2 regions of the Streptomyces sp. NPDC048337 genome follow, and region 2 is predicted to be linked to the other one. Evidence: predicted binding sites of a transcription regulator. Region 2 holds the regulator's gene; the other holds the start of a gene.
What was found. Region 2 encodes HspR, which represses chaperone genes until heat shock. Its sites were predicted from a motif close to TTGAGNNNNNNNNNCTCAA; they were not measured.

Region 1 (4,410 bases), on a different contig from region 2:
CCGTTTCGGCGGCACGTGCCATCTGCAAGTATCCGGCTCGAAGTCGCGCGCAGGCCTTGCTTGGTGAGGGTGTCGGCGACTACGGTTCGCCTCCACTGAGTCGAGCGTGGGGAGCGAAAACTGTGGCCAGGCCGTGGGAGGCAGATCCAACCGCAGGATTCAAGAGGCGTCTGGGCAAATCGCCTCGTGAATTGGGGAACACGACGGACAATCCTGACTGCCCTGATATGTGGGAGCTGGACAACGGTGATGTCGCGATTATCGGAAGGGATCTGACCGCATCGCTCGGAAAAGTCCTGCCCGAGGGGGTGTCTATCGGGGCCGATGAGCGACTCGTGGTGATCCCAAGGAATATGATCATCGCCGCGAAGCCGGACATTCCCAATGTTTGATTCGTTCCAGGATGCGGTTTCTGAGCCTCTGGAACGTCCGAACTATCACGAAGATTTCCGCCGCTTCTATGAGGGTGGTATTCGGTTCCTGAATAAACTCGAGCGCGGGCAGCACTTCAAGGAGCGGGGCTTCGCCAGCTGGGAAGCGTTCTCCTCGGGGGAATGGGAAAGGGCAGTTTCTCTCGTCGAGGAGAAGCGCGAGCTGTATGCGCGTCAATTCGATAAGGCTGCCCGGCTCGGAATTCTGGAACGTCGCCTCAGAGTGGTGGAATTTCCCGTCACGCCCTACGTGCAATGGGAGCTCCATGTGCTCCGGCTGCGCGTGGAATTGGGCGACAACATCAGGGTGATGGATGCCCGCAAAATTGCGGATGTCGAGAAAGCGCGCCCGGTGCCCGAGGTTGTCATCCTCGGGGACGTCGTCATGTACGAGGTTGTGTACGACGGCGACGGGAATGCGGCAGGAGCAAATCGGTTCACTGATCCTGAGGTGATCGGGGACGTGTCGGCCGGATTCAATGCACTCTATGAGCGTGGAGAAGATTTCTTCGCCTTCTTCGACCGGGAGATAGCTCCTCTGGCTCCGCCCGTCGTCGGCTGAGTGCTCGCAGCCGGTGACGGGGTGGGGTGGGGGCGCGGCGCGTGCGTCGCGGTCCCACCCCACCGAGTCCGGGGGAGGTGAATCAGGATGCGCGTCCGCGCTCCAGGCAGCACCTCACGAAGTCCTGGACCACGGGGTTGGTGTCCTCGCAGGGGTCCCAGGCAACGCCGACCCGGCTGGGAGTCAGGCCGCTGACGGGGCGGTAGGTGACGCCGGGGCGGGCGTAGAAGCGGGCGGAGGACGCGGGGGCGAGGGCGATGCCGTAGCCGTTGGCGATCGCGCTGAGCCAGTCGTCGGGGAGGTCGGTGACCGCGCCGATGCGAACGGGATGACCATCGCGTTCGTCGGCGGCCAGCCAGTAGTCGCGCCACCGGCCCGTTTCGGGTGGGGCGGCCACGAACGGCTCGTCCCACAGGTCCCGAAAGGGGATCAGCTCGCGCCGGGCCAACGGGTGGGCGTCGGGGAGGGCAACGCAGCGGGGCTCGGTGAACAGCACCTCGACCCGCAGGGCGTCCTGGCCGGGGAAGGGGAGCCGCAACAAGGCGACGTCGGCCTCTCCGCCGGCGAGCCCGGCGGTCGGGTCGGACCAGGCGGCCTGCCGCATCTCGGCCCGCCAGCCCGGCCGGCGGCGGGCGAACTCCCCGACGATGTCCGGGGTGGCCTCGTTGGCGGCGCTGGCCAGGAAGCCGATCCGCAGGACGCGTCCCGCCCGGCCGACCGCGCCCTTGGTCTCCCGCAGGATCCGGCCCCAGTCGGCCAGCAGGCCGGGCACGCGCTCGGCCAGGACACGGCCGGGCTCGGTGAGGGCCATTCCCGTGCGGGAGCGCGTGAACAGCTCCACCCCGAGTTGGGTCTCCAACTGCCTGATCTGCTTGGTCAGCGCGGGCTGGGACACGAACAGCCGACCGGCGGCGCGCGTGAGGCTGCCTTCCTCCGCCACGGCGTTGAAAGAGCGCAGCAGCCGGGTGTCGACGTCCATGCCGTCAGGTTATGGATACAGGTATTGGACGCCAAGACGGCGGCGCGGCGAGGGTGGTCGGGGCGGATCGGCCCCGTATCCCGAGCCCGACCGACCTCCATGGGGGAAACGCGCATGTTCACCGCCTACGCCGCCGTCACCGTCCTCACGATCGCGGCCAATGCCTTCGAGGCCGTCGCCAACTTCGCCAGGGCCAGGTTCGTCCTCGCCAACGCCGCCGAGGTCGGCGTCCCGACCTCCTGGCTCCCGATGCTCGGCGCCCTGAAGGGAGCGGGAGCCGCCGGGCTCCTCCTCGGACTCCTGGGGCTGCGCTTCGTCGGCACGGCCGCGGCCGCCGGGCTCGTCCTGTTCTTCGTCGGCGCCGTGGCCGCCCATGTGCGAGCCCGCGTCTTCTACAACATCGCCTTCCCCGGCGCCTTCCTCGCCCTGGCCGCCGCCTCCCTTGTCCTCACTCAGGCCGTCACGCACTGAGCGGTGCTCCTTGCGGCGCCACGGGCTGTTCGCCCCGGGCGAACGGGGGTTGGGGAACATCGGGCCGCGCCGATGCATTGAGTCGGCATAGCTCAACTTCACTGCCGGAGGGAAGATCATGGCTTCGACGTCCGTAACGCTCACTCTGCCCGTGCTGCCGCTCGACGACGAGGTCGTGCTGCCCGGGATGGTCGTACCGCTCGACCTGTCCGACGCCGAGGTGCGCGGGGCCGTGGAGGCGGCGCAGGCCGCGGCGGGGACCGGGAAGCCCCGGGTGCTGCTCGTGCCGCGGGTGGACGGGAAGTACGCCGGGACCGGAGTGCTCGGGACCGTCGAGCAGGTGGGCAGGCTCTCCGACGGGGACCCCGGCGCGCTCATCCGCGGTCGCGGGCGGGTCCGGATCGGGGCCGGGACCACCGGGCCCGGGGCCGCGCTCTGGGTCGAGGGCGAGACCGTAGACGAGAAGGTTCCGGATCCGCTGCCCGGGGCCGTCACCGAGCTCGTCAAGGAGTACAAGGCGCTCGCCACCAGCTGGCTCAAGAAGCGCGGGGCCTGGCAGGTCGTGGACCGGGTCCAGCAGATCGAAGGGGTGTCGGCGCTCGCCGACAACTCCGGCTACTCGCCGTTCCTGACGGTGACCCAGAAGGTCGAGCTGCTGGAGACCGCCGATCCGGTCGCCCGGCTCAAGCTCGCCATCCAGTGGCTCAGCGACCACCTCGCCGAGCAGGACGTCGCCGAGTCCATCGCCAAGGATGTCCAGGACGGCGTCGACAAGCAGCAGCGGGAGTTCCTGCTCCGGCGCCAGCTGGAGGCCGTGCGCAAGGAACTGCGCGAGCTCAACGGGGAGAAGGACGGCGAGGAGTCCGACGACTACCGGGCCCGCGTCGAGGCCGCCGACCTGCCCGAGAAGGTACGCGAGGCCGCGCTCAAGGAAGTCGACAAGCTGGAGCGGGCCAGCGACCAGAGTCCCGAGGGGTCCTGGATCCGGACCTGGCTCGACACGGTGCTGGAGCTGCCGTGGAACGAGCGCACCGAGGACCGGTACGACATCCGCGGCGCGCGGGCCGTCCTCGACGCCGAGCACGCCGGGCTGAGCGACGTGAAGGACCGTATTACGGAGTACCTCGCGGTGCGCAAGCGGCGTTCCGAGCGCGGGATGGGCGTCATCGGGGGCCGGCGCGGCGGGGCCGTGCTGGCGCTCGTCGGACCGCCCGGCGTGGGCAAGACCTCGCTCGGCGAGTCCGTGGCGCATGCCATGGGGCGCAAGTTCGTCCGCGTCGCGCTCGGCGGCGTACGGGACGAGGCCGAGGTGCGAGGCCACCGGCGCACGTACGTCGGCGCGCTGCCGGGGCGGATCGTACGGGCCATCAAGGAGGCCGGGTCGATGAACCCGGTGGTGCTGCTCGACGAGATCGACAAGGTCGGCTCCGACTTCCGCGGGGACCCGGCGGCCGCCCTGCTTGAGGTCCTGGACCCGGCGCAGAACCACACCTTCCGGGACCACTACCTGGAGGTCGAACTGGACCTGAGCGACGTGGTCTTCCTGGCCACCGCCAACGTCCTGGAGGCCATCCCCGAGGCGCTCGCCGACCGCATGGAACTCGTCCGGCTCGACGGCTACACCGAGGACGAGAAGGTCGTCATCGCCCGCGACCACCTGCTGCCGCGGCAGCTGGAGCGCGCCGGACTCGGCGCCGACGAGGTGGTCCTGGAGGAGGACGCCCTGCGCAAGCTGGCCGGGGAGTACACCCGGGAGGCGGGCGTCCGCACCCTGGAACGGTCCATCGCGCGGCTGCTGCGCAAGGTGGCCTCGCAGCACGAGCTGGGGGAGCGGGAGCTGCCCTTCCGGATCGGCGCCGACGACCTGCGCGGGCTGATCGGGCGGCCGCATCACGTACCGGAGTCCGCCCAGGACCCCGCCGAGCGGCGCACCGCCGTCCCCGGCGTGGCCACCGGCCTGGCCGTCA
Region 2 (4,410 bases):
GCGGCCCAGGCCCTGCGGCCGGGCGGGGCCCGGGTCGCGGTCTGCCAGATGGAGGGGCGCCGCTGGGCCACCCTGGAGGGGCGCGCGGTGATCCGTACGGACGAGGCGTCGGTCGCCGACGCGGTGGCGCGCTACGCCGAGCGCTACGGGCGGATGCCCTCACCCAATCCCGACCGGGTGGTCATGGAGATCACGCTGGACCGGGCCATGGGGCGCGCGTAGCCGGCCGTACGCCACCCGGCCGTTGATTCTTCATCTTGTCCGGTCCGCGTCTGTACGCGGACAGCACAACGGCGCCATCGTGGTCAGGTCCACGATGGCGCCGTTGTGTGGGGGTAGCACCTGAGCGATCTGCAACGACGGGGGAATCGCTTCAGGCACTGCGGGGGGTGGCGGTGGTGATATCGGGTTCGAAGAGCTGGTGGTCGCGCTGATCAAGATTGACGAAGACCATTCCGTAGCGCACCTCGCAGCGGACGGGCTGCGGCGCGCCTCGGGGGCGGCGCAGGCACCGGTACGCACGTACGTCCTCGTCCTCCTCGCGCACGACGACGATGGGTTGGCCGAACAGGGTGACCATCAGCGAGTCCCCGGGGTACGGGATTGCCGTGGCCAGGTCGATGAACTGCCATCCCGACCGGTAGGCGGAGGCCATTTCGCGGCGGAAACCGCGGTCGTCGGGGGTCATGCGTTCGTGGACTTCCCACCCACACCCCAGCCACTGTCAGACTGCGCGCCCACCGGCGCGCTGCCCCAGCCGCTGTCGTTCGTTCCGGGAGATCCCCATCCGCTGTCATTGCCGATCGGGCCGGCACCCCAACCACTGTCGGCGGGAGCGCTGCCCCAGCCGCTGTCCGCGAGCGAGATTCCACCGACAGCAGCGGCCGTAGAGAGAGCAATGGCAGCCACCGAGCGAGCCAATTTCTTGTACATGGTCGACGTTGTCCTCACTTGATGGATTCCTCTCCCCCGCATCTCAGACGATGACTTATCGAGCCACGCCATTGCCACCGTGGCGATGCATCATGTTCCTGTACATGCAGGACCCTGGGGGTGGGAGATTTGCCGACTATGCGCACGAACCAGACACATCCCCATGCCGTGACGGATCTGTGCGATCTCGGGGCCGAGCTGTACGCCAGCGCGCTCAGCTCCGGCCGAATCGCCCGCGAGGAAGTCGAGCAGACGCCCTGCCTGCTGGAATTCGCGCTGCTGCACCCTGATCCCGATGACGACAACTGGCTTCGCCCGGTTCCGCCTTCGGTGGCACTTGCCCAGCGACTTCACCCGCTGGAACGGGAGATCCTGCAACGCAGGCGCTCCTCGATAGAGCTCACCGAAGCGTTTGAGCCATTCATGGCCATCAGCGCGCTGACTCCCGCACCCACGCACGCCATCACCGTGCTGGAGGGATTCAACAGGATCAACGCGGCACTCAATGTGGCCACCGCGGAGTGCCAGGCCGAAATGCTGACCATTCAGCCGGGCGGGGGGCGTTCGGAGAACATTCTCAACCAGGCGATAGAACGTGATCAGCCGCTCATCCGGCGCGGCGTCAGCATGCGCACCCTCTACCAGCACACGGTGCGCCACAGCCGCGGCACGATGGCCTACGTCGACCGCATGGCCAGCGGAAAGGTCGAGATCCGCACCCTGGAGGAGCTCGTCGAACGGCTCATCATCTGCGACGAGTCGGTCGCCTTCATCCCGGCCAGCGACGACCAGCAGATCGCCCTGGAGCTCCGCCACCCGGCCCTCGTCCGCTACCTGGTCCGGGTCTTCGAGCAGCTGTGGCGCCGCGCCACCCCGCTCAACGAGCAGATCCCGTACGACCCGACGCCGTCGGGCATCTCCGGCGTCCAGCGCTCCATCGCCCAACTCCTGGTCGAGGGCCACGTGGACGAGGCCATCGCGCGCCGGCTGGGCATGAACGTACGCACCTGCCGCGCGCACATCGCCAAACTGGCCACCGCCCTCGGCAGCGGCAGCCGCGCCCAACTCGGCTTCCTGATAGCCCAGTCGGGCATCCTGGGCCAAACCTCGGGGCCGAGCCGGGAGCCGCGGCCCTGAGCCGTTCAGGGCGCCCGTACACGACGCGAAGGCCCCGCCCGGTATCGGGCGGGGCCTTCCGCGTGCTCGTCAGTCCATCGGGCGCTTAGGCGCGGGGCGCCAGACGACCAGGGCGTTGCCCGGCTGCGGGGGCTGGTACGGGACCAGGTCGCGGCGGTAGGAGGCGTGGACCTGGGCCTCGCGCTGCTGCATGGCGACGGCCGCGCCCTCGACGGCGGCGGAGAGCTCGGCCACGCGCTGCTGGAGCGCGGCGACCTGGTTCTCCAGCTCGATGATCCGCTTGATGCCCGCCAGGTTGATGCCCTCGTCCTGGGACAGCGCCTGCACCGTGCGGAGCAGTTCGATGTCACGGGCCGAATAGCGCCGGCCGCGACCGGCCGTACGGTCCGGGGAGACCAGACCGAGTCGGTCGTACTGGCGGAGGGTCTGCGGATGCAGACCCGAGAGCTGGGCGGCCACCGAGATCACGTAGACCGGGGTCTCGTCGGTGAGCTGGTAGCCCCCACCCAAACGGGAGGACTGTCGTCGGCGGCCGTCCATGTCATGCTCCCTTCGCGGACTCGAACAGCGCGGAGCGCGGGTCCTGCGACCCCGTCGCCTCGCGGTACATCTCCAGGGCCTCACGGGCCTTGTCCGACAGCTCCGTCGGAACCGCGACCTCCACCGTCACCAGCAGATCGCCGCGGGTGCCGTCCTTGCGGACCGCGCCCTTGCCGCGGGCCCGCATGGTGCGGCCGCCCGGGGTGCCCGGCGGCAGCTTCAGCGTCACCGAGGGGCCGTTCAGGGTCGGGACCTTGATGTCGGCGCCCAGGGCGGCTTCCGCGAACGTCACCGGCACGGTCACCGTCAGGTTGTCGCCCTTGCGGCCGAAGACCGGGTGGGAGTCGACGTGGACCACCACGTAGAGGTCGCCCGCGGGACCGCCGCGCTCGCCCGGCGCGCCCTTGCCGCGCAGGCGGATCCGCTGGCCGTCGGAGACGCCCGCCGGGATCCTGACCTGCATGGTGCGGGAGCTGCGGGCGCGGCCGCTGCCCTTGCAGACCTCGCAGGGGTTCTCCGCGATCAGGCCGCGGCCCTTGCAGTCCGCGCAGGGGTCGGTCAGCGAGAAGCCGCCGCCGCTGCCCCGCGAGACCTGGCCGGTGCCGACGCAGGTCGGGCACACCCGGGGGGTGCCGTTCTTGTCGCCGGTACCCGAGCAGGCCTTGCAGGGGGCCTGCGAGGACATCCGGAGCGGGACCGTGGCCCCGTCCACCGCCTCCGTGAAGGAGAGGGTGACCTCCGACTCGATGTCCTGGCCGCGGCGCGGCTGGGTGCGGGTCCCCGCACCGGCGCCGGCGCCGCGGTTGAACAGGCCGCCGAAGACATCGCCCAGGCCGCCGCCGAAGCCGCCGCCCGCGCCGCCCTGCTGCTGACCCCCGAAGAGGTCACCGAGGTCGAAGTTGAAGGAACCGCCGGCGCCGCCCGGCCCGGGGCGGAACCCTCCGTTGCCGAACAGGGCTCGCGCCTCGTCGTACTCCTTGCGCTTCTTCGCGTCGCCGAGGATGTCGTTCGCCTCGGAGATCTCCTTGAAGCGCTCCTCGGCCGAGGCGTCGCCCTTGTTGGCGTCCGGGTGGAACTCGCGCGCCAGCTTCCGGTACGCCTTCTTGATCTCGGCCTCGGTGGCGTCCTTCGGGACACCGAGGACCTTGTAGTAGTCCTTCTCGACGAAGTCCTTCGTGCTCATCCCCGGTGTCCCTCCTCTCGTGCCTCTACTGGTTCAACATCAGCCCTTGTCGGGGGCATCCGTGTCCTTGTCCGACGGCGTGTCGGCCTCGGCCGACTCGGACTTGGGAGCCGTGCCCGGCTGGGGCTCGGCCACCGCGACCCGCGCGGGGCGGATCGTACGCTCGCCGATCCGGTACCCAGGCTGCAGGATCGCCACGCAGGTCGTCTCGGTGACGTCCGGCGCGTACGAGTGCATCAGGGCCTCGTGGATCGTCGGGTCGAAGGGCTCGCCCTCCTTGCCGAACTGCTGCAGACCCATCTTGGCGGCGACCGTCTCCAGCGATTCGGCCACCGACTTGAAGCCGCCGACCAGCTCGCCATGCTCCCGCGCCCGGCCGATGTCGTCCAGGGTCGGGAGCAGCTCCGTCAGGAGGGACGCGACCGCGATCTCCTTGACGGTGATCCTGTCCCGTTCCACCCGGCGGCGGTAGTTCTGGTACTCCGCCTGGAGCCGCTGGAGGTCCCCGGTGCGCTCGCCCAGCGCCATACGGGCCTGGTCCAGCTGCGCCAGCAGGGCTGTTTCCTGGCCGACGGCCTCTGCAGATCCCCCGGCCGGAGCCGCCCCCTCCGCCTTGT

Region 1: the regulator HspR is predicted to act here: its motif matches at 2,521-2,539, upstream of lon (endopeptidase La).

Annotation. Positions count from the first base shown of each region.
Region 1 covers NZ_JBICYR010000043.1:3,629-8,038, forward strand. The annotation lists gene ACGFYU_RS36745 (hypothetical protein) at 123-392, shown strand; gene ACGFYU_RS36750 (DUF6879 family protein) at 385-993, shown strand; gene ACGFYU_RS36755 (LysR family transcriptional regulator) at 1,076-1,972, opposite strand; gene ACGFYU_RS36760 (DoxX family protein) at 2,087-2,443, shown strand; gene lon (endopeptidase La) at 2,562-4,410, shown strand, end outside.
Region 2 covers NZ_JBICYR010000004.1:306,349-310,758, forward strand. The annotation lists gene ACGFYU_RS09415 (pyridoxamine 5'-phosphate oxidase family protein) at 1-222, shown strand, start outside; gene ACGFYU_RS09420 ((2Fe-2S)-binding protein) at 374-688, opposite strand; gene ACGFYU_RS09425 (helix-turn-helix transcriptional regulator) at 1,072-2,070, shown strand; gene ACGFYU_RS09430 (heat shock protein transcriptional repressor HspR) at 2,140-2,610, opposite strand; gene dnaJ (molecular chaperone DnaJ) at 2,612-3,793, opposite strand; gene grpE (nucleotide exchange factor GrpE) at 3,833-4,410, opposite strand, start outside.